DNA from 3 places in the Methylophaga nitratireducenticrescens genome. Region 2 is predicted to be linked to each of the others. Evidence: riboswitches for the same ligand, from Rfam matches in the RefSeq annotation. Region 2 holds a riboswitch; each other region holds the start of a gene.

Region 1 (7,363 bases), 560 kb from region 2:
ATAGGGCTCTCAGATAAAGTTAATTCATTTGGTTCATTGGCAGTGAAAGGCATTTCAAACCAGAACAGGGTGCCTTCACCCACTTCGCTGGTTACCCCAATTTCACCTCCCATCAGCTCAACCAGCTCTTTGGCGATAGTGGTGCCTAAACCGGTGCCACCTTTATTCAATGTATCAGGTGATATCTGCGTGAAGTCATCAAAGATACGTTGCAGAGCCTCCTGAGGGATGCCTATCCCGGTATCACTTATCTCAAAGCGGATCCACAAATTTTGATTTGATTTGTGTTGGATTGGTTGAGCTGAGAGTTTAACGGCACCCTGATCAGTAAATTTAATACTATTACCGATAAGATTGATTAAAACTTGCCGTAGATGTTGTAAATCACCGTTTATCGAAAAGGGCAGAGCGGGATCAATATAGCAATTAATGTGTAAGCCTTTACTGATTGCCATTGGCTTTTGCATGCCAATCACGCTGTTTAACAGTTGGTGTAAATCAAATTTTTTATCGCTGATTAAAATCTTGCCAGCTTCGATTTTGGAGATATCTAAAACATTTTCAATCAGGCTGAGCAAAGTATGTGCTGACGTTTTCATGATTTTAACAAAATCATGTTGTTGCTTATTCAGCTGGGTCTCCGCCATCAGATCTGCAATACCAATTACCCCATTAAGCGGCGTACGTAATTCGTGAGACATATTGGCCAGAAATCGACTTTTTGCTTCATTTGCCTGCTTTGACAAAGCAATTGCGACATGCAGTTTTTTGATCAGAAAAGCTGAATAAAGCGGAATGATAAGTAACAAAAACATCAGACTGTAACCAAACGGTTCATGCTGAGAGTGCTGCCAATATTCCCCATTTATAATGGCATACGAAAAACCCAGAATACCCACTATCAGCGAGATATATAGGTAATTCACGCCATAACGGAAACCATTACCCAAAATCACCCATAGATATAAAACGAACAAAAAGACACTCTGCTCACCCGCGATCAACATAACAACTGATAGTGCAGTCAAATCCAGCAAAATACCACAGACCCTTCTGATGGGGGATGGCCTTGGGTTGAGAATCAAAGCGACTGCAATGACAACTGCCAGTAAGTAATAGACCAACGTAATCAGACTTGGCAGGCTGTCAATATTTTCTGAGAAAGTTCTGTCAGTGCCCCATGGCAGACAAAAATAAATTAATAAAGCAATACCCAAAGTCAGTCGGATTTTGATCGCTTGTTCGGGTTCGCTGTCACCCGTTTTGGGTATTTTGTCTAAAAACCGGCTGAGCAGATTTTTTTGCTGGGGCTGTGCATAACGATCATTCATTGCTGGAGATTTAATCAGCATACTCGGCTTGAATTTGCTGGATGGCATCTATCCGGTCAAAAAACGCCTGAACACATCTTGGGTCGAGTTGTGTCCCCGCGCTTTGCTCGATGTAACGACAGGCATCTTCATTTGACCAGGCTTTTTTATAAGGCCGTTCCGAAACCAATGCATCATAGATATCGGCGACAGAAACGACTCTGGCAATAAGTGGAATTTCTTCGCCTTTTAATTGAGAAGGATAGCCTTTTCCATCATAGCGTTCGTGATGATGCAACGCGATGACCGCACCAATATGCATGTACTTCGATTGACTATCAGAAAGTATTTCATGACCGATAGTAGTGTGCGTTTTCATGATTTCCCATTCTTCCGGATCCAGCTTGCCCGGCTTTAGCAGAATGTTATCAGGAATTCCGATTTTGCCGATGTCGTGCATGGGAGCCGCATATTCAAGATCCTCACATTGCTGTTCATCGAAAACGCCTAATGCTTCAGCAATAAAACGGGAGTATTTCGCCATTCGAATAACGTGATTTCCGGTCCCTTCATCACGATATTCACCCGCCTTGGCCAGACGAATAATGGTCTCTTTTTCACGCAAAATAATCTGCTCAGTAGCAATTTCTACCTGGCGTGCCAACCAATTGGCACGGTCTTCAATGATCAGGTGTTGCTCGTGCATCTGTAAAAGATTACGACAACTGGTACGACATTCAATTTGATCAATGGGGCGGGTGAGGAAAGCAGTAGCCCCAGCATCCAGTGCGTCATAACGCACGGCTTTTTCGCTGACGACAGTAATCATCATGATGGGAACACTTTGCAAAGCAGGCATCTGGCGCACACGACGAATAAATTCGATGCCATCAATTTCCGGCATACGATAATCCGTTACAATTAAATCGGCCTCATGTTGACTCAGCCATTGAAGTGCCTCAGTAGAGTTACTTAACGCCGTGACGTGAATATTTTCACCAATTTGCTGGACTATCTTTTCTAAAATAGTTCTGCCGGTTGATTGATCATCGATGATCAATACCTCTTTGGTCTTCTTAAGAATACTCAGTCTCCTTGCTGATTCATAAGGTTTTAAATTGTCAGGACGACCATATTGGTTTGCCAAGACACGTTCCTCATCAAGCTTGCCCTTCCGTCACATCCCTGCTTTGGCAGTTTTATTAACAGAAGTCATATCCTTGAATCCGTGTCTGTTATTTTGTTTAAATACAATCGTTTCTTATTTCCGCATTATGCTGACAGAGTTCGTAGCTGTCCATTCTATTTACGTTTCGAGTGGTCATGAATACTTTGTGATGTTCCTCAAAAGCAACTGGATAGTGCTTTTGAATGGAGCTCAATCAAGCTCAAAGAGAACTAATTCTGGCAATATCATTAAAACTATTCACACATAATTCACATTCAAAACCGGACTATATATAGATGAAAGCATTATTACTTATTGCCCATGGCAGCAGACGCCAGCGTTCAAATGATGAAGTCATTGCACTGGCTGAAAAATTAAAAACGGAATGCGCCGAACATTACGATATTGTGCAAGCCGCATTTCTGGAACTTGCCGATACGTTGATTGCGGATGGGATTGAAAACTGCGTGCGTGATGGCGCTCGTCAAATCACTGTTTTACCTTATTTTCTAAATTCCGGACGTCATGTAACCGAAGACATTCCTCACGATGTAGATGCAGTTCGTCCGAATTTTCCGGATGTAGAAATTCAGATTGCTCAACATATTGGCGCGTCAACAGCCATGATCGATATGTTGAAAGCTACTGCCGTAAATGCAGTCTAGGTGTTTATTAACAGCCGAAGAAAATTAGTTGCCAATGCAATCTATTGCAATCAAGGCTTTAAGAATCTGGAAGCAATGATCATCGAATCTTCAGCTCTCTCACGCTCAACCTGCCAGCCCTGGACCAGGATATAGTCCAATGCCTGCTGATGACTGGCAAACTGCTTACTTAACATTTGCTGCTCACCATCAATATTTTGATGAATGATAAAAAAAGTTTCGGTTTCAGAACCCGCTCTTTCAATGCGGCATTGTGGAATGGATGACATAGCGGTTCTCCAGTATATGTTGAATGAACATAAGTAATCGCATCAAATAGCGAGGAATAATTGTATATACATAAAAAAACTCCAGTGATACGAATTCACTGGAGTTTGATCGTTTTGCTAAATCAGTCAAGCTTTCTTATCTGATCAATATTACCTTAAAGAAGCTTTCTAGATTCAGGTTTTTTGGCTTAACGGTTACAAATGTACATTGTTACTTCAAAGCCGAAACGCATATCTGAATATTCTGGTTTAGTCCACATGATCATAATTCCTTAAAAGAGAAAAACTATTTGCTGCAGTTAAAAATGATAAGACATCGGGCCCTATTAACAATAGCGGATATTTCTCGGGATGTGTCAGTATTTTCCTTAGGCAGGTCGTGTTTGTTTGGGAAGGCGTTTGAAAGAAAAAAACAAATTTGTACCAAAGTACAGTATTGCATTCCCTAACGATCATGTATAAAAAAACTGTGATTTGATCACTCTTTTTTTATAATTTGCCAAACCTAGCGTGAGCCTGGGACGGAAAGCTTCAGCTGTTGAACTTAACAGGGCTGGGCTGCATGATTAGAAAGGAAAAACGCGATGAAAAAATTACTCTTGCTCCCCTTGTTACTTCTGATGTCATTTAACGCACATTCTGCTTTTTTAACGGGCCAGACCCTTACTTATCAATACTACTTCCCAACGATGTCTTCTCCTTATTCTAATGCTGACAATGGCGATGTCGTAGTTGGTGCTGGCATTGAGGTCAATAATGTAGCAGATAATATGGCTACATTAGACATCTCTGATACGAATCTACTTATCGATTTTTCATCATCATCATATTGGAACTCTTCAGGCTTCAATGGTTTTAAACTCACCGACACATTTGGTTTAATTGCTGATTTCACTTCAGTTTCTATCAATCCATCGACAAACATGAGTGGTTTTGATTTGTCGCTTATAACAGTGCTTGCAGATGAAATTTGGGTAAACTGGCAAGGGCTTTCATTCAATACGGATACTATTGTATCGCTAGACATCAATCCATCTGCTGTTCCAATTCCAGCTGCTGTATTTTTGTTTGCTCCTGCGTTATTTGGTTTCATTGGGCTTCGTTATAGGGCCAAAAATAAAGCCGCATAATTTTTAACGTGTTAAGTAAAAAGCCGTGATGTGGAACAACATCACGGCTTTTTTATTACAAAATGCATTGTGCTATTCCACAATCTTTCTTACTTGATCTTCTGTTCATAAGTTTTTGTCTGTGACGGCGCCTTCAGAAGCTGAGGAGACAGTATGGGCATATTTCGCTAAAAGCCCGCGCGTATAGCGGGGAGGGATAGGTTTCCATGCCATGCGTCTTTTATCGATATCGCTGTCGCTCAGGTGAAGGGTGATTTCAGCCGTTTCCGCATCAATGGTAATTTGATCACCGTTTTCAATCAGTGCAATCGGGCCGCCATCAAAAGCTTCAGGGGTTATGTGTCCAACCACAAAACCATGACTTCCACCTGAGAAACGACCATCGGTTATTAACGCAACTTCGTTACCAAGACCTTTGCCGATAACTGCTGAAGTAGGACTAAGCATTTCCCGCATACCGGGGCCGCCTTTTGGACCCTCATAACGGATAACGATGACATCACCTTTCACCACAGTGCCATTCAAAATGTCCTGCTGTGCCTCTTCTTCAGAATGGAACACCCGGGCTTTACCGGTAAAACGTAACCCTTCCTTGCCGGTGATTTTAGCGACAGCGCCTTCTGGGGCTAAATTACCTTTAAGAATGACCAGATGGCTGTCTTTTTTGATGGGCTGGTCAAATGGACGAATAATATCCTGATCGGCAGGATAGGGCGCTACATCGGCCAGATTTTCCGCCAGGGTTTTACCTGTTACGGTCAGGCAATCGCCATGTAACAAGCCACGATCCAACAGATCTTTCATCAATGGCTGAATACCCCCGATAGCAATCAGTTCCGACATCATGTATTTGCCGCTGGGACGCAGGTCAGCCAGCACAGGGACTTGACGGCCGATTCGGGCGAAATCATCTAATGTGAGTTCAACATCCACCGCATGGGCCATCGCCAACATATGTAAAACCGCATTTGTCGAACCTCCCAGCGCAATGAGGGTGGTAATTGCATTTTCAAAAGCCTGCCGGGTCATGATATCGGTGGGTTTAATGTCGTGTTCGAGCATATACATCACTGCAGCGCCTGCTCTGCGGCAATCCTCTGTTTTGGAGAGAGACACTGCTTCTTGTGCCGAACTGTTTGGCAGACTCATACCCAATGCTTCAATTGCTGAAGCCATGGTGTTGGCTGTGTACATGCCACCACACGATCCGGCACCGGGAATGGCCGTTTTTTCAACTTGCTGCAATTCAGCAGACGTCATATCTCCCCGGGCATGCTGTCCAACTGCCTCAAATACAGAAACAATGTCGGTATGACCTGCACCAGGTTGAATCGTACCACCATAGATAAATACTGCTGGTCGATTGAGGCGGGCAAGGCCAATCAGACAGCCAGGCATGTTTTTATCGCAACCGCCAATGGCGATCAGTCCATCAAATCCCTGACAGCCAGCGACGGCCTCGATCGAATCAGCAATGACTTCACGGGATACCAGTGAATATTTCATGCCAATAGTGCCATTTGCAATGCCATCAGAAATGGTAATGGTGTTGAATATAACCCCTTTACCGCCTGCTTCATCGGCTCCCTGGCAGGCAAAGTCAGCCAGTTGATTAATATGCATATTGCAGGGCGTGACCATGCTCCAGGTGGAGGCGATACCAATCTGTGGTTTTTGGAAGTCCGCATCATTGAAACCAACGGCACGTAACATCGCTCTGGCAGGAGATTTGCCAGTACCGTCTACCACTATTGATGAATATTTGCGTGTATCTGCCATTGCCTAACCTTTTCAAACTGTTAATTAAGGAACCCTGACTTTCAATCAAATATGACGAGTGCCTATTACGGAAAGTGAAATCCACTTTCAGATGATTCAACTTAGCTAAAGACCTTATCAGTTCCTGCTCTAAACAGACAGTTAGAACTATCCATATTTAACAATGAAGCCATAATTTAACTTCGCACCAAGGCATAGCAGATATAAATAGAGAAATGAGCCAGGATTTATAAGAAATTGAACATAAATTACATTGTCAGTGTGCGAAAGCGCACAGACACTTCACCATGAATAGGAGCATGCTAAGTCATGACTCGTACGTCAAAGCAAGCACCACAACGAGGCCGCAGCACCCGGTATGTTAAGCCGGACGAGACAGGAGCCTGCCAATTAAATCCACAATGCAAAACAACGACATCTCCAGCGAACCGCGCACCATTATGCGGGCCCTGAAAGATTACCGCACATCACGTATCGCCCGCAGTATTATTGAACTGCTGGTTACATTGGTCCCTTTTGCGCTTCTCTGGACCCTATCCTGGGCGGCACTGAGTGCCGGACACTGGCTTGGTCTTCTGATCACCATTCCTGCCGCAGGCTTTCTTGTGCGGTTGTTCATGATCAAACATGACTGCAGCCATGGTGCCTTTTTTTCTTCAAAAGGGGCCAATGAATGGGTTGGACGAGTAATCGGTGTATTGAACCTGACGCCCTTCGACTTCTGGCGCCACACTCACAGACATCATCATGCGCACTCTGGTAATCTCGATCGCCCGCGTATCGGCGGCATCGATACCCTGACCGTTGAGGAATTTCGAGCTTTGCCTCGCAACAAGAGACAACGTTACCGATTCTACCGTCATCCATTGGTCCTGTTCGCTCTTGGCCCAGCCTACCTATTTCTGCTCGACAATCGATTGCCAGTAGGGTTCATGCGCGCAGGATGGATGCCATGGCTGAGCACTATGATGACTAATGTGGCAATTCTGGTCGTTGTTGCCGCGATGATGTGGCTGGTGGGTATTGGCCCCTTCCTCCTTGT
Region 2 (7,363 bases):
AAATTAAAACGGGAGGTCAGGTTGATTCGTCAGCCGCTTTTGCCGATGACAAGCTTTATTTTGGCAGTGACGATGGTTTGTTATACGCCGTGACAATTGATGGCGAGGTGTTATGGACAATGGACACCGGCGCAGCTATCGATGCTTCTCCGGTGGTAGATCAAGAAGATGATATGTTGTATGTCGGTAATGATGCCGGCGTATTATTTGCCGTGGATCTACAAACAGGTGAACCTGTCTGGTTATTTGAATCGGGGTCAAGGATGTTTGCTTCACCGGCTTTGAAAAATCAGCAAATCATTTTCGCTGCAACCGATGGCCGGGTGTTCGCCTTGAATAAAGAAAGTGGTGAACCATTCTGGCAATTTGATGCTCAGGCAACGATCTTTTCTTCGCCAGCCATCGCCGGTGAACAAATCTATATCGGTGCAATGGATGGTTACCTGTATGCACTTGATATAAATAACGGTGAGCAAAAATGGCGTCTTGATTCAGGATGGGCCATCTTTGCATCACCGTTTGTAGATAATGGAGTACTTTATATAAGCAGTGATGATGGTGATTTACTAGGGCTTGTTGATCCTTCATCTCCGCCTCTGTTGTGACTGAAAATGCACCAATCAAGGCGCGAGGAGAGCAGTTTAGTCATTCTAAATAAACGACGAGCAACACGGAGTGGTGCATTTTCAGCCCCAACCCGAAGGGCTGGGACTATTTTTCCGCCCTACGGTGTTGGAAATGACTTATGTAGAACAACTACATCAAATCATTAACGCCTTGTAGGACGGAAAAATAGCCGCCAGCAGTGGTGGCTTTGAAAGATAAACAGACCCTACCTTACGCTAATTTATTCAAATGCTCATGTTCGTAATAATAGTTTGTCGCTTCAACAAAACCTTCGACGCTGCCGCAATCAAAACGACGACCTTTAAATTTAACAGCTAAAACCAGTCGATCCTTTGCCAGCAAACGCAGGGCATCGGTTATTTGAACCTCGCCATTGGTGCCGGGTTTGGTTTTTCGCAGATATTCAAAAATCTCCGGTGTCAGAATATAGCGTCCGATAATTGCCAGATTGCTGGGGGCTTCTTCAGGTTTGGGTTTTTCAACCATGTCTTTTATTTGATAAATACCCGGAGCGATTTCATCACCGGAAATGACACCATAACTATGGGTTTCATCAGCAGGGACTTCCTCAATCGCGACGATGCTGCACTGATAACGTTCATATAATGCAACCAATTGACTCAGAGCACGTTCACCGCCTTCATCCGGTTTGGCGCATAAATCGTCAGCCAGAATGACCGCAAAAGGCTCATTGCCAATCATCGGCTCGCCTGTCAGGATGGCATGACCCAAACCTAACATTTCCCGTTGGCGCATAAATACAAATTCACAGTTATCCATCAGATAACGAATATCGTCGAGAAATTTTTCTTTTGAGGTACCTTTAATTTGATGTTCCAGTTCGAAACTGGTGTCGAAATGATCGGCAATGGCCCGTTTACCGCGGCCGGTAATAAAACCAATTTGTGAAATACCCGCCTCCATCGCTTCTTCAACACCATATTGAATCAAAGGTTTACTGACAATTGGTAACATTTCTTTGGGCATTGCTTTTGTTGCAGGAAGAAATCGTGTGCCATAACCTGCCGCAGGGAATAAACATTTTCTTATAAGACTTTTTACAGCCATTGACGAGATCCTTATCAAACTGTTGTGGAAAAAAGAGATGCCGTTAAGCTAAAGTAATTGGCTGTGAAGTTCAACAACTCCGCAGTCAAACAAATTAGATTAAGTCATCATTGGATGACGAAATGATAAACATTAAACATGACTATTTAATTTCGCCCGGGAACTCATTCAATTTATAATCGGGTTAAGAAGCCTCGAATTTAGCTCAGAAGGTTTTCAATGGAGTTGTGTGAAATAAGGGATAAAAATGAAAGTTTTAGTACTTGGCGGTGCTGGTTATATTGGTTCACACATCTGTAAGGCTTTAACATTAATCGGACATCAAAGTGTTGTAATCGACAATCTCAGTACTGGTCATCGAGAGGCCGTAAAATGGAGCCAATTTGTCGAAACCGATATTCTTGATTCCGCAAAATTAATCAGCATATTGCAACATGCAGGGCCATTCGATTTGATAATGCATTTTTGTGCCAAATCATTGGTCGGGGAGTCGGTTCAAAACCCTGCTTTGTATTATCGAAACAATGTCTCAGGTACGCTAAACCTGTTGGACGCAATGGTTGCAACCGGACATGACAAACTCGTTTTCTCCTCAACTGCTGCGGTATTTGGCATGCCTGCACAAACGTTAATAGATGAACAGCATTCCCGATTGCCGATTAATCCTTACGGACAATCAAAGAAAATGATTGAGGACGTGTTGGGGGACTATCACCATGCTTATGGTATAAGGTCAGTGGCATTACGCTATTTTAACGCTTGTGGTGCAGATCCTGAGGGTGAGATTGGTGAACGTCACGATCCTGAAACACATTTAATTCCTAATATTCTTAAATCTGTCATTGCTGACAAAGCGTCAGCATTAAAAGTGTTTGGAGATAACTATCCCACACCCGACGGTACCTGTATTCGGGATTATATTCATGTAAATGATTTGGCTTCCGCTCATATCCTGGCTGGAGAATATTTACAACAGCATGATGGTGCATTTGCTTTTAACCTAGGCAATGGAAATGGTTTCAGTGTTTTAGAGGTGATTGAAGCCGCCAAACAGGTTGTTCAGCAAAATATCGCTTATACGATTGAACCACCAAGAGCTGGCGATCCATCAGTTTTGGTAGCAAATTCAACAATGGCACGAGAAACTCTAGAGTGGCAGCCTAAGTTTACGGAGATTGAATCAATTATCGCGACGGCCTGGACTTGGCATCAAAATGAAAAATTTTAATAAGGATGACTTGAAATGATTCCAGTAATTTTATCCGGTGGTTCCGGAAGTCGTTTATGGCCTTTATCCCGCAAGAATAAACCTAAACAGTTCTTGACATTGTTTGGTGACACATCGATGTTTCAAAGCACGCTTACCCGCTTAAATGGGTTGGCTTCTGTGGAAGCTCCGTTAATTGTCTGCAACAATGAGCACCGCTTCATGGTCGCCGAACAGTTACAGGAAATCGGCCTGAAGGCGAGTGGCATTATTCTGGAGCCCTGTGCACGTAATACCGCTCCAGCTATTGCACTGGCCGCCTTAAAAGCGATGGAAAAGGGCGAAGATCCGGTACTTCTGGTGTTAGCTGCTGATCATATTATTCCGGATGTACCTGCTTTTCATAAGTCAATCGAAGAAGCTCAAAAACTGGCAGAGCAAGATAAGCTTGTCACTTTTGGTATTCAGCCTCAATCTGCTCACACCGGCTATGGCTATATTGAAGCAGAAGAAAAGTCTCAACCAAGTTCAGTAAAACGCTTTATCGAAAAACCAAATTTGTCGACAGCAGAATCCTATGTTACTGCCGGAAATTTTTTCTGGAACAGTGGGATGTTTTTATTCAAGGCTTCCACCTATATAAACGAACTCTCTCGCTTTTCTCCAGAAATGTTGTCTTTTTGTAAACAATCGCTTGAACAAGCAGTGATCGATCTTGATTTTGTCCGCGTTGATTCCGAACTTTTTGCACAAAGCCCGAGTGACTCAATTGATTATGCCGTCATGGAAAAGACCGATAAGGCGATGGTTGTCCCGCTTGATGCTGGCTGGAGTGATGTCGGTTCATGGTCATCTCTATGGGAGGCTTTTGCACAAGATGCGAATAACAATGTATTGATTGGCGATGTTATGGTTGAAAATGTACATAACGCCTATATTCATAGTGAAAATCGTCTGGTGACCGTTTTAGGTTTGGACGATGTAATTGTTGTCGAAACCCATGATGCTGTGATGGTGGCACATAAAGATCAGGCTCAAAAAGTCAAAACGATTGTTGAAGAACTGACCAAGCTGAACCGTAAAGAAGTTGATACGCATCGCAAGTGTTACCGCCCTTGGGGTAATTATGATTCGGTAGATATGGGGGATCGGTTTCAGGTTAAACGGATTATGGTGAACCCTGGCGCATCTTTATCCTTGCAGATGCACTACCATCGTGCTGAGCACTGGGTAGTGGTTAGTGGAACCGCTGAAGTGACGCGTGATGATGAAGTTATGTTATTAGGCGAAAATGAGTCAACATTTATTCCGCTGGGCAGTGTTCATCGTTTGCGTAATCCCGGAAGAGTTCCATTGGAAATTATTGAAGTACAATCCGGCGCCTACCTGGAAGAAGATGACATTATCCGGCTTCAAGACAGTTATAACCGACAATAACACAACAAGAGGTGGCCTAGGGAGATTATGGCGCAAGGAAAAATCAGACACTACGACTCAAAAATAAATGCCATTTCGCGGCTAATTGATAGCGCCATTATATTAGTGACATTTCTGGCTTTAATGGATTTGTTTGCAATAGAGTGGCAACCAAAACATGTCTGGTCTTTATTATTTTCAATTATTCTATTTCACTTTTTTGCCGAGTCTCAGGATGCTTATCGCTCCTGGCGAGGCACTTACCTGCGTGAAGAAGTCACCGCAGTATTATTTTCCTGGGGGACAAGCATTCTCGTTCTAGTGGCAATTGAACTTATTGTCATTAACGAACAAACTTACGCCACACCTTTTATATTAATCTGGTTTATCGCCACACCCATTGAATTGATCTCCTGGCATGCCATTGTACGCATGGTGCTCGGGATAATGCGCTCTAAGGGCTTGAATACCCGACGTGTGGCAATCGTTGGGGCAACCGAATTAGGTTATCGGCTTGAGAAATCGTTTAACGAAATGGAATGGACAGGATACCGGTTCAGTGGTTTTTATGATGATCGCAAACCAGCGCCAAACCGCAGACTAGAAGAGCAGCAGGCTACAGTTATTGGCAGTATTGAAGAGCTTATCGCTGACTGCCGATCTGGGAAAATAGATATTGTGTTTATCACCTTATCGTTGGCGGCTGAAGCACGTATTCGCTTAATGACTGAAAAACTGGCGGATACAACGGCTTCGGTTTATCTGGTTCCCGATCTGTTTACCTTTAATCTGTTGAATTCCAGATGGGTCGATTATCAGGGAATAACAGCCATCAGTATTTATGAAACTCCTTTTGCCGGCATTGATAGTGCAATCAAACGCATTGAGGATGTTGTCTTAAGCTTTTTAATACTTTGTATTATCGCTATTCCTATGTTGTTTATTGCTATCGGCATAAAAGCCACATCGAAGGGCCCGGTTTTTTTCAAGCAGACACGCTATGGAATGGATGGTGGAAAAATAAAAGTCTGGAAGTTTCGTACCATGACCGTTGCTGAAGATGGTGATAAAGTTGTTCAAGCAAAAAAGAATGATCAACGCGTTACAAACTTTGGCAAAATTTTACGCAGAACCTCTCTTGATGAATTACCACAGTTCTTTAATTCGCTAGGTGGGTCAATGTCTATTGTTGGACCGCGACCACATGCTGTGGCGCATAATGAAGAATACCGAGCAAAAATTCAGGGCTACATGCTACGTCATAAAGTAAAGCCGGGGATTACAGGGCTAGCTCAGATTAATGGCTTTCGTGGAGAAACCGATACGCTTGATAAAATGGAAGGGCGTATAAAGTACGACCTTCAATATATACAGACTTGGACACTGCTTCTCGATCTGAAAATTATTTTATTAACGATCACTAGAGGTTTTGTGGGAAAGGATGTATATTAATACACAGAGTTCTGGTTTTGGTATGACATCGCTGTCTCACCATTAACACTGTGAAGCAATTCACACCTGATTAAAGGTTTTAATTAAGCCAGCGAGATTTTGTGTTCCATGACTCATTATTAGTAACAAAGTAACAGTATTGTTTAACCGTCGCTTGAGAGATGTTTCTAAGGGACTTTTTTGTTAGGAACAAAGTTTGTTCCTATTTTAAATCGCCAAACTTGTCGTGAGGCAAGGTCGGAAAGCCACGGGTCTTCAGGTGTGATTTGAAGATGGCTGGGTTGCATTGCTTAATTTTTCAATTAAAGGAAATTACTATGAAAAATGCGATGCTATTTTGTATAGCTTTATTGTTCTCGGTTAGTGCTAATGCGGCTACATTGAGTTTATCAACTGTCGGATCTTCAGGTGCGACTCAGGAAATCAGTTTAAATAACAACAGCACTGTGCTTGCTGGCGGTACTGTTGCTAATACAGGTTCTTGGGAATCATTGTTTGATGTGACAACGGATGTTGATACTCCTGTAAGAGTTGAGTGGTCATTTAATCCTTCAACGAGTTTGGACTCAGCTCAATTGGCTTTTGGTTTGATTTCTGGCCCTGGTGGTAGTTATGTTGGTTTGCCAACAATCTTTAATATCACTGGTGACTTTATCTTTACTGCTATTTTGACTGCAGGTTCATTTTTTGCTGTAGATATTTTTAATGCCACATCAGGTATTTTGAAATATGACCTGTCAATCTCTGCAGTGCCAGTACCAGCTGCATTATGGTTGTTTGCACCAGCTTTGATGGGCTTTTTCGGTTTACGCCGTCAAGCTCTGAAAACAGCGACTGCATAGCATCTAATTAAGTTAACAATATTGTTAGTTTTAAGAAAAGGGAGCTTCGGCTCCCTTTTTTTGTAGCGTTTTGCCATTGAATCTCGTTACGGCGCGAGGCCAAAGCCATCTAAGCAAAAGTAATATTAGAGATCGCCTCTTTGGATAAACAAAATCTTTTGAAATAATTTTGCAACTAGTTGCGGAGTACAATTTCTCAACATTACTAGTGGGCTAGTAATGTTTAATCATCACTGAGAGATGTTTCTGGGAGATAAAAGTTTCGGAAGTGGAGTTTTGTTCCTGATGATGTTGCCAAACTTACTGTGAAGTAAGGTCGGAAAGCCACGGATCTTCTGGGTTTGATTTGAAGATGGCCGGGTTGCATTGCTTAATTTTCAATTAAAGGAAATTTATTATGAAAAATGCGATGCTATTTTGTATAGCTTTATTATTCTCAGTTGGTGCTAACGCCGCTACACTGAATTTATCAACCGTTGTTTCTTTGGGAGGAGCGACCCAAAGTATTGATCTTAACAATAACAGTACGGTATTAGCTGGGGGTACTGTTTCCTCTTCAGGGGTTTGGACATCATTATTTGAAGTTACAACAGATGTGGATACACCAGTGAAAGTTGAATGGTCATTTAATCCAACAAGCAGTTTGAGTAGTGCACAATTGGCCTTTGGTCTTCTTACTAGTCCTGGTGGGGGCTATGTTGTTGGTGGACCAACTAACTACAATATCACCGGTGACTTTGTTTTTACGGCG
Region 3 (7,363 bases), 1.3 Mb from region 2:
CCAGTACGGTGTTTGCCGTTAAAGTTCTCGAAGAACGCAGTGAAACCCAGTCTTTTTATGGCCGTGTAGCGATTGGCATTCTGATCATGCAGGATATTTTTGCAGTGATTTTTCTCTCTGCAACCACCGGTACGCTACCATCAGTTTGGGCATTAGCTCTTTTTTTACTGATTCCGGCAGCACCGGTTTTACGACGATTACTGGATCGTCTTGGGCATGGTGAGATGCAGGTATTGTTTGGCTTTGTGCTGGCATTAGTGCTCGGTTACAAACTGTTTGAACTGGTGGGTTTAAAAGGCGATCTCGGTGCACTGATCATGGGGGTTTTGCTTGCGCCGCATAAAACTTCGGCCAATCTGGCCCGTTCGTTATTCAACATTAAAGAGTTGTTTCTGGTCGGCTTTTTCCTGTCGATTGGTCTGACAGCATTACCTGGATGGGAGCATTTTGGGTTAGCGTTGCTTCTGTTAGTACTGTTACCCTTGAAAACCTTATTATTTGTGATGATGTTTCCACGCTTCAGGTTACGTATTCGTACCTCGGTGTTAACTTCGCTGACACTGACGAATTACTCTGAATTTGGGCTGATTGTGGCAGCATTAGCGCTTTCTGAGGGTTGGCTTAGCAATGATTGGATGGTAATACTTTCATTATCAGTGGCCATGAGCTTTGTTGTTTCAGCAATTTTGAACAACTACAACGAACGTGTATATCAGTTAAGTAAAAGCCGACTAACAGAAGTACCAACAGACCAGCTGCATTCGCATGATAAACCGATTGAGCTGAACTCAACCCAGGTAGTTATTTTGGGAATGGGTAAAATCGGTCGAGGGGCCTACCAACGGTTGGAACAAAAATATGGCTTAAAAGTGCTCGGTGTTGATAATGATGAAAATAAAATCAGTCGTTTAACGGATGGTTTCAAGATTGTTGAAGGTGATGCTGTTGACTCCGATTTTTGGGATAAACTGCTAATGAGTGAGCAGATACAGTTAGTGGTGTTGGCTATGCCGCATCATGCCGGAAATGTGTATGCCCTTAAGCAATTAAGGGGCCGTGACTTTAAAGGTCATGTGACGGCCATTGTGGAATATCCTGATGAAGTTGAGCGGCTGAAGGAGTTGGGAGCCGATGAAGTTTTTGAAGTTTATGAAGGAGCGGGATTGTCGCTGGCAGATCAGGCAATGCAGAGGATTGAGATTAGAGATTAACTCGCTGTCCAATTAACCCATTTGCTATTTTCAGCTGGGGTAACAGGCTATAAAAGCAGTCCTGTCATGACTCTCAGCTGTATTTATTTCCAGTTATAACGCTTGGCTTGCTGAAGTTTCTCATAGCCTGCCAGTAATGCATTATGCCGTTCAAACCCGTCCAGACTGAGGCCGGGGCAATGCAGGTTGTGGAACAGTTTTTCGCCTTCGACGATCTGAATGCCGTCATCGACATTTTGCTGACCGTACATTAAAGCCAGGCCTTTGCTGTATTCAGCGTAATCGCGTTCATCATCCCATTTGATTTCCAGCAGTGCCTTCAGGCAACGGTAAAACAAAATGTTTTCTTCGCTGGCCTGATCCAAAGCCAGACACCAATCAATCCAGTCAATCGCTTCTTCATCTTCCAAGGCCAGATAGAGCATGGCTTTGAGTTCGCCAAGACGAAGCTCTGACCATAGCGTACCGGGATCTGCAGCCAGCCCAATAAACGGTGCGACGGGTGTTTGATCGTTATAACCGCCTTCATCCAGGCGATCCAGAATATCCTGCCATTGTTCCGGGTCACCATCCTTAAGGGTCAGGAAATCCTCGCGGAATAATGCGCCTTCATTATTGTTTTCCCACACCAGTTCATCGATCGGATAAATATCCGACATGCCCGGCACCAGAATACGGCAGGCGTAGACATCAAGGTGATTGTAATCGGCAATGTAAATATCAAAACCAAGCTCATGGATTTTGTCTGTCAGGAATTTGAATTCATCAGCTGTGGCGTCATCATAATCCCAGTCAAAGAAATCAAAATCCGGTGTTTCCCGGAAAAAGTCATAAGAAAGATAACCACTGGAATCAATAAAGTGCATTTCCAGATTGGCGGATGAAGCCACTTCATCAAGATCAAATGTGGGTGGGTGGAAAACATCCAGCTGATCCAACCCACGTCCTTGCAGTAATTCAGTAACAGTACGTTCCAATGACACTTCAAAACTCGGATGTGCACCAAATGAGGCAAATACAGAACCATCTTTTGGATTAATCAGTGTGACGGACATCACCGGAAATTGACCGCCCAGAGAGGCATCGGCCACTTTTAAATGATAGCCATGATCACGCAGTTCCTGCAAGGCCTGCTGGATTTTTGGGTAACGGTTTAATACTTCATCTGGTACTTCGGGCAGACAGATACCTTCAGCAATGATTTTGTTTTTCACATAGCGTTCAAAAACTTCAGATAAGCCCTGAACCCGGGCTTCGTTCTGGGTATTACCGGCCGACATGCCATTGCTGACGTAAATATTGCCGATAAGGTTGACTGGAATATAACGAACTTCACCATCTCCAAGGCGCTGATAAGGTACAGCACAGATACCACGTTCGCCATCGCCAGAATTGGTATCAAACAGCATATCCGGCGTCAGTTCATTTTCCGGATCAAAATATTTCCACAGGCTTTCATCCATCAAGCCCTCAGGCATTTCATCGCCATCCATATCAAACCAGCGTTCGTTGGGATAATGCACAAATTCACTATTGCTGTGATGTTCGCCCAGATAGAAGTCGGCAAAGAAATAATTGCCGCTGAGCCGTTCGAAATATTCCCCCAACGCACTGGCAAGACAGGCTTTTTCGCTGCTGCCTTTGCCATTGGTAAACATTAAAGGACAGGTTTTATCGCGGATATGGACTGAATAAACATTGCTGACCGGGTTAAGCCAAGAGGCCTCTTCGATATCAAAACCAAATGATTTTAATTTGGCCTGCATGGTGGCGATACTGGTTTCCAGATCACGGTCCTTGCCCTTGATAAAAGTTTGTTCTGACATTGTATTTGCTCCTGGGAACAGGTCTGGAAAATAAACGTGAAGGAAAGCCTAACAGACAAAATGAATATTGCGAGGTTTATTCGGTTGTGGCAGAAAGATGTTTTTGCCATAAATCTCATCTGTCTGAATTATCTTGAAATTTTTTGTTGTCAACCGGTTTAACCTTGGTTAATAATTTACATGGGCTTAATAGCTAAGCCTAAACGATTTGTGTCTAAATATTTGCCAAACTTAATGTGAGTTAAGGACGGAAAGCTACGGGTCTATTGGATGATAGACGGCTGGGTTGCACAAATTTAGGAGTGTCTAGGATGAAAACAATCTCTTTAATAGCCTGCGCGTTTGCTTTCACGGCAACATCGGCAGTTGCGGAAACTGTACCTGTCGATCTATCAACCTGGAGTACGCCGGATAGCAATGGCAACTGGAATGTTGCTGGCGATAATAACAGTGTGCTTCAAACTATAAATGGTCAGCCGACAGTATTTTTAAATGGTCTCAATCAAACTTCTTATACGTTAGATGGAACCTGGCGAGTCAATACCACTGGCGATGATGACTTTATCGGCTTTGTTTTTGGTTACCAGAATCCTTCTCAGTATTATCTTCTGGATTGGAAACAACGTGCACAGAGCGGTGGTGGCGGAGTTGCACAAGCCGGTTTTCGTATTCTCAAAGTGGATTCTGATACGGCTATTCCAAACATAGAGTTCTGGCCGGCCAACAGTTCGGCTTTCACTCTACTGGATAGTAATTTGGGAACTGATAAAGGTTGGAAAGATAATACAAGCTACTCTTTTCATCTCGATTTTTTTACTACGCCAGGGCAATTCAGTGTGGAAGTGAAACAAGGAGAGCTGACGCTTTGGGATACAGTAGTATTGGATACCAGCTTTACATCCGGACAGTTCGGTTTTTATAACTATTCTCAAGCTCAGGTCCAATATGCCGGTTTTACCCAGAAGCTGGTTGAGCCGCCAAGCGAAGTTCCTCTGCCTGCAGCTGTATGGATGTTTGCACCTGCTTTGATGGGCTTTTTAGGGTTGCGACGTCGTCAGACAAAAGCTTAAAACGTAGCGTAATAAAGGGAGTCATGTATTAAAGCATGACTCCCTATTTATTACGTGTGAAGATCAGAGAACGATCAGTTACAGGCTGTCACTACACTATCAGTGAAATGATGTGACTCCTCGTCAAAAAGTTCTATGTCCTCCACGGATGTTCCGGTAAGTCACAAACACCTATGGTTTCAACGCCTGCACGAGCAACCAGATCATCATTCTCAACCGAGCTTCCGCTGACTCCAATTGCCCCAGACATAAAGCCTTCGTCATCCACAATTGGTACGCCCCCCGGAAAAGTAATCATGCCATCATTCGAGTGCTCGATGCCATATAAAGGCTGACCCGGTTGGGATAATTGGCCGATCTCACCACTGGGCATACCAAAATATACAGCGGTACGCGCTTTTTTGATGGCAATATCAATACTGCCGACCCAGGCATCATCCATACGATAGAATGCTTTAAGCGCGCCACCAGAATCAACTACGGCAATGCACATACGAGTGCCTGTTGATTCAGCTTTTTTGAGTGCACCATCAATCGCTTTTTTTGCCGATTCTGAAGTAACGTGCATGGTTATCTCCTTATTGAATTGTTGGATAGGGAGCGGTTGAAAATTTTTTTCAACAGCAGTTTTTCACAAAAGAAACAGGATCCAGACAGGGATTATGACATACAGCAAAGTGAGTATACGGATATGGCACTTTACAACGTTAAAGCTACACAGAAACAAAAGCATTAACATAAGTCAAATGAAACCATGACGTTTGAAGGGAAGAAAAACTTATCAAACAATCCCCTGTTTTAATACTGAATTATGTTGATAGGAGTATTTGTAATGTCCGGCAGAGACTGTGAAGGGCGTCAGTTTGTTCAGCATGAATGTCGCCAGATATGAGATGACAATGTATGTTGAAATTAGAAAACTACTGAGCGTCTACCACCAGCAATTTTATCTGAAATCTGCGGCTATCGGATTTCGCTAGACTTTGCCGAAGTGTGACAAAAGGGAAACGCAAGAAGGAAATTGTTTACTATTGGCTTTATTTTGCAGATGTTTGATGCAAGCCAGCTATTTTTTGCGTGAACAAAAACAATCACTTGTCTGTACTCTGTGGCGTAAAAAGCGTATGCTGTGCGCCCTTTATCACTGACTGATTTTATGGCTGGAAAACTTTTTATCAGAACCTTTGGCTGCCAGATGAACGAGTACGATTCGAACAAGATGGCCGAGGTACTTGCTGCGTCACATCAATTGGAAACAACCGATATCGCTGAAGAAGCCGATGTGTTGTTGCTCAATACCTGTTCGATCCGTGAAAAAGCCCAGGAAAAAGTTTTTCATCAACTGGGGCGCTGGAAGCGCTGGAAAGATAAAAAACCGCATCTGGTGATTGGCGTTGGCGGTTGTGTGGCCAGTCAGGAAGGTGAGGCGATCCGTAAACGTGCGCCTTATGTAGACCTGATCTTTGGACCTCAAACTTTGCATCGTTTGCCAACCATGTTGGATGACGTCAGAAAAAATCATAAACCGGAAATTGATATCTCGTTTCCAGAAATCGAAAAATTCGATAATTTGCCAGCGCCTAAAGCGGATGGTCCAACAGCATTTGTTTCCATCATGGAGGGTTGCAGCAAGTACTGCACATTCTGCGTTGTACCGTATACCCGTGGTGAAGAAGTCAGCCGTCCAGTGGGTGCAGTGTTGCGTGAGATTCGACAACTGGCCACCCAGGGCGTGCGTGAAGTCAATCTGTTAGGACAAAACGTTAACGCCTATCGCGGCATTATTGAAGATGACGAAACCGCTGATCTGGCGTTATTGATTCACTATGTCGCGGCAATTGAAGGTATTGAGCGAATTCGCTTTACTACCTCGCATCCGGTGGAATTTTCCGATTCATTGATCGAAGCGTTTGCCGAAATCCCGGAATTGGTCAACCACCTGCATTTACCGGTGCAGTCCGGCTCAGATCGAATTCTGACGATGATGAAACGCGGTCATACTGTCGCGCAATATATTGAAAAAATTGAACGGGTGAAAAAAATCCGTCCCAATCTGAGTATGTCGAGCGATTTTATTGTCGGATTTCCGAATGAAACCGAAGAAGATTTCAACGCGACGATGGCGTTGATTAATCAGATAGGTTTTGATCACTCTTTTAGCTTTATATATAGCGCGCGACCTGGCACACCAGCAGCTATGTTTAATGATTCAGTTTCTGATGAAGAGAAGAAACAGCGTCTGCAAATCATGCAGGATCGTTTGCGTGAGCTAGAAAATGCTGTCAGTGAATCGATGCTTGGTACGGTGCAGCGTGTTTTGGTAGAGCGTGCTGCACATCGCGATGCAGGTGAAATAGCCGGCAGAACCGAAAATAACCGGGTGGTGAATTTTCCCGGTGATATGGCGCTGGTGGGCAAGTTTGTCGATGTGCGCGTCACAGAGGCACATACCAACTCCTTGCGAGGAGAACTTCTTGCTGATAGCGTTATCCTCTAACGCCTTTTTGGAATCTAATTTGTGGTCACTCCAGCTGTTACAGTTGACACGATAAGCTTTGAATTAAGTCCTGCGGACAATCCCCGCCTAGCCAATTTATGTGGTCATCTGGATGAACATATCCGGATGATGGAACGTGGATTTGGCGTGGAAATCAATAATCGCGGTGGCAAGTTCCAGATCATCGGTAAGCCGGAGATTCTGGCTGAAGTACAGGATGTGATACACACTCTGTATGCCGACACCGCCCAATCTGTTCTGGAACCGGAACAAGTCCATCTCGCGATTCGCGAATCGGGTGGTACTGAAACCACCGGTTTTGAAGAAGAAAAAGAAGTTACCATCAAAACCAAACGCGGCCTGATTAAGGCGCGTGGTGAAAATCAACAAGCCTATTTGCGCCGTGTAATGACGCATGACATCAACTTTGGTGTGGGACCTGCCGGTACTGGTAAAACTTATCTTGCCGTTGCCTGTGCAGTTGAAGCTCTGGAACGTGATTTTGCCAGACGGATTGTATTAGTCAGGCCTGCAGTTGAAGCCGGTGAACGTCTGGGTTTCCTGCCGGGTGATTTGGCTCAGAAAGTGGACCCGTATTTACGGCCTTTATTTGATGCGCTCTATGAAATGCTAGGTTTTGAACGGGTTGCCAAACTGATTGAACGCAATGTGATCGAAGTGGCACCCCTGGCATATATGCGTGGCCGTACTTTGAACGAATCGTTTATTATTCTGGATGAAGCACAGAACACCACGGTT

What was found. A riboswitch is a leader RNA that binds a small molecule or an ion and turns the genes downstream of it on or off. The one in region 2 is predicted to bind cyclic di-GMP.
Region 1: it holds a riboswitch for cyclic di-GMP, as region 2 does, so the genes downstream of both, Q7A_RS04005 (hypothetical protein) here and Q7A_RS06820 (hypothetical protein) in region 2, are expected to answer to the same signal.
Region 3: it holds a riboswitch for cyclic di-GMP, as region 2 does, so the genes downstream of both, Q7A_RS00375 (thrombospondin) here and Q7A_RS06820 (hypothetical protein) in region 2, are expected to answer to the same signal.

What each region holds. Positions count from the first base shown of each region.
Region 1 covers NC_017857.3:840,883-848,245, forward strand. Annotated here, with positions in the region: gene Q7A_RS03980 (ATP-binding protein) at 1-1,352, opposite strand, end outside; gene Q7A_RS03985 (HD domain-containing phosphohydrolase) at 1,342-2,457, opposite strand; gene Q7A_RS03990 (sirohydrochlorin chelatase) at 2,775-3,143, shown strand; gene Q7A_RS03995 (PH domain-containing protein) at 3,194-3,412, opposite strand; gene pqqA (pyrroloquinoline quinone precursor peptide PqqA) at 3,601-3,672, opposite strand; cyclic di-GMP riboswitch class I at 3,901-3,978, shown strand; gene Q7A_RS04005 (hypothetical protein) at 3,997-4,542, shown strand; gene ilvD (dihydroxy-acid dehydratase) at 4,648-6,321, opposite strand; gene Q7A_RS04015 (fatty acid desaturase) at 6,723-7,363, shown strand, end outside.
Region 2 covers NC_017857.3:1,399,184-1,406,546, forward strand. Annotated here, with positions in the region: gene Q7A_RS06795 (beta-alanine-activating enzyme beta-propeller domain-containing protein) at 1-605, shown strand, start outside; gene galU (UTP--glucose-1-phosphate uridylyltransferase GalU) at 838-1,695, opposite strand; gene galE (UDP-glucose 4-epimerase GalE) at 1,943-2,923, shown strand; gene Q7A_RS06810 (mannose-1-phosphate guanylyltransferase/mannose-6-phosphate isomerase) at 2,939-4,339, shown strand; gene Q7A_RS06815 (undecaprenyl-phosphate glucose phosphotransferase) at 4,367-5,770, shown strand; cyclic di-GMP riboswitch class I at 5,975-6,059, shown strand; gene Q7A_RS06820 (hypothetical protein) at 6,088-6,612, shown strand; cyclic di-GMP riboswitch class I at 6,896-6,981, shown strand; gene Q7A_RS06825 (hypothetical protein) at 7,010-7,363, shown strand, end outside.
Region 3 covers NC_017857.3:78,784-86,146, reverse strand. Annotated here, with positions in the region: gene Q7A_RS00385 (cation:proton antiporter family protein) at 1-1,211, shown strand, start outside; gene ycaO (30S ribosomal protein S12 methylthiotransferase accessory factor YcaO) at 1,295-3,037, opposite strand; cyclic di-GMP riboswitch class I at 3,252-3,331, shown strand; gene Q7A_RS00375 (thrombospondin) at 3,349-4,107, shown strand; gene Q7A_RS00370 (GlcG/HbpS family heme-binding protein) at 4,241-4,675, opposite strand; gene miaB (tRNA (N6-isopentenyl adenosine(37)-C2)-methylthiotransferase MiaB) at 5,264-6,604, shown strand; gene Q7A_RS00360 (PhoH family protein) at 6,626-7,363, shown strand, end outside.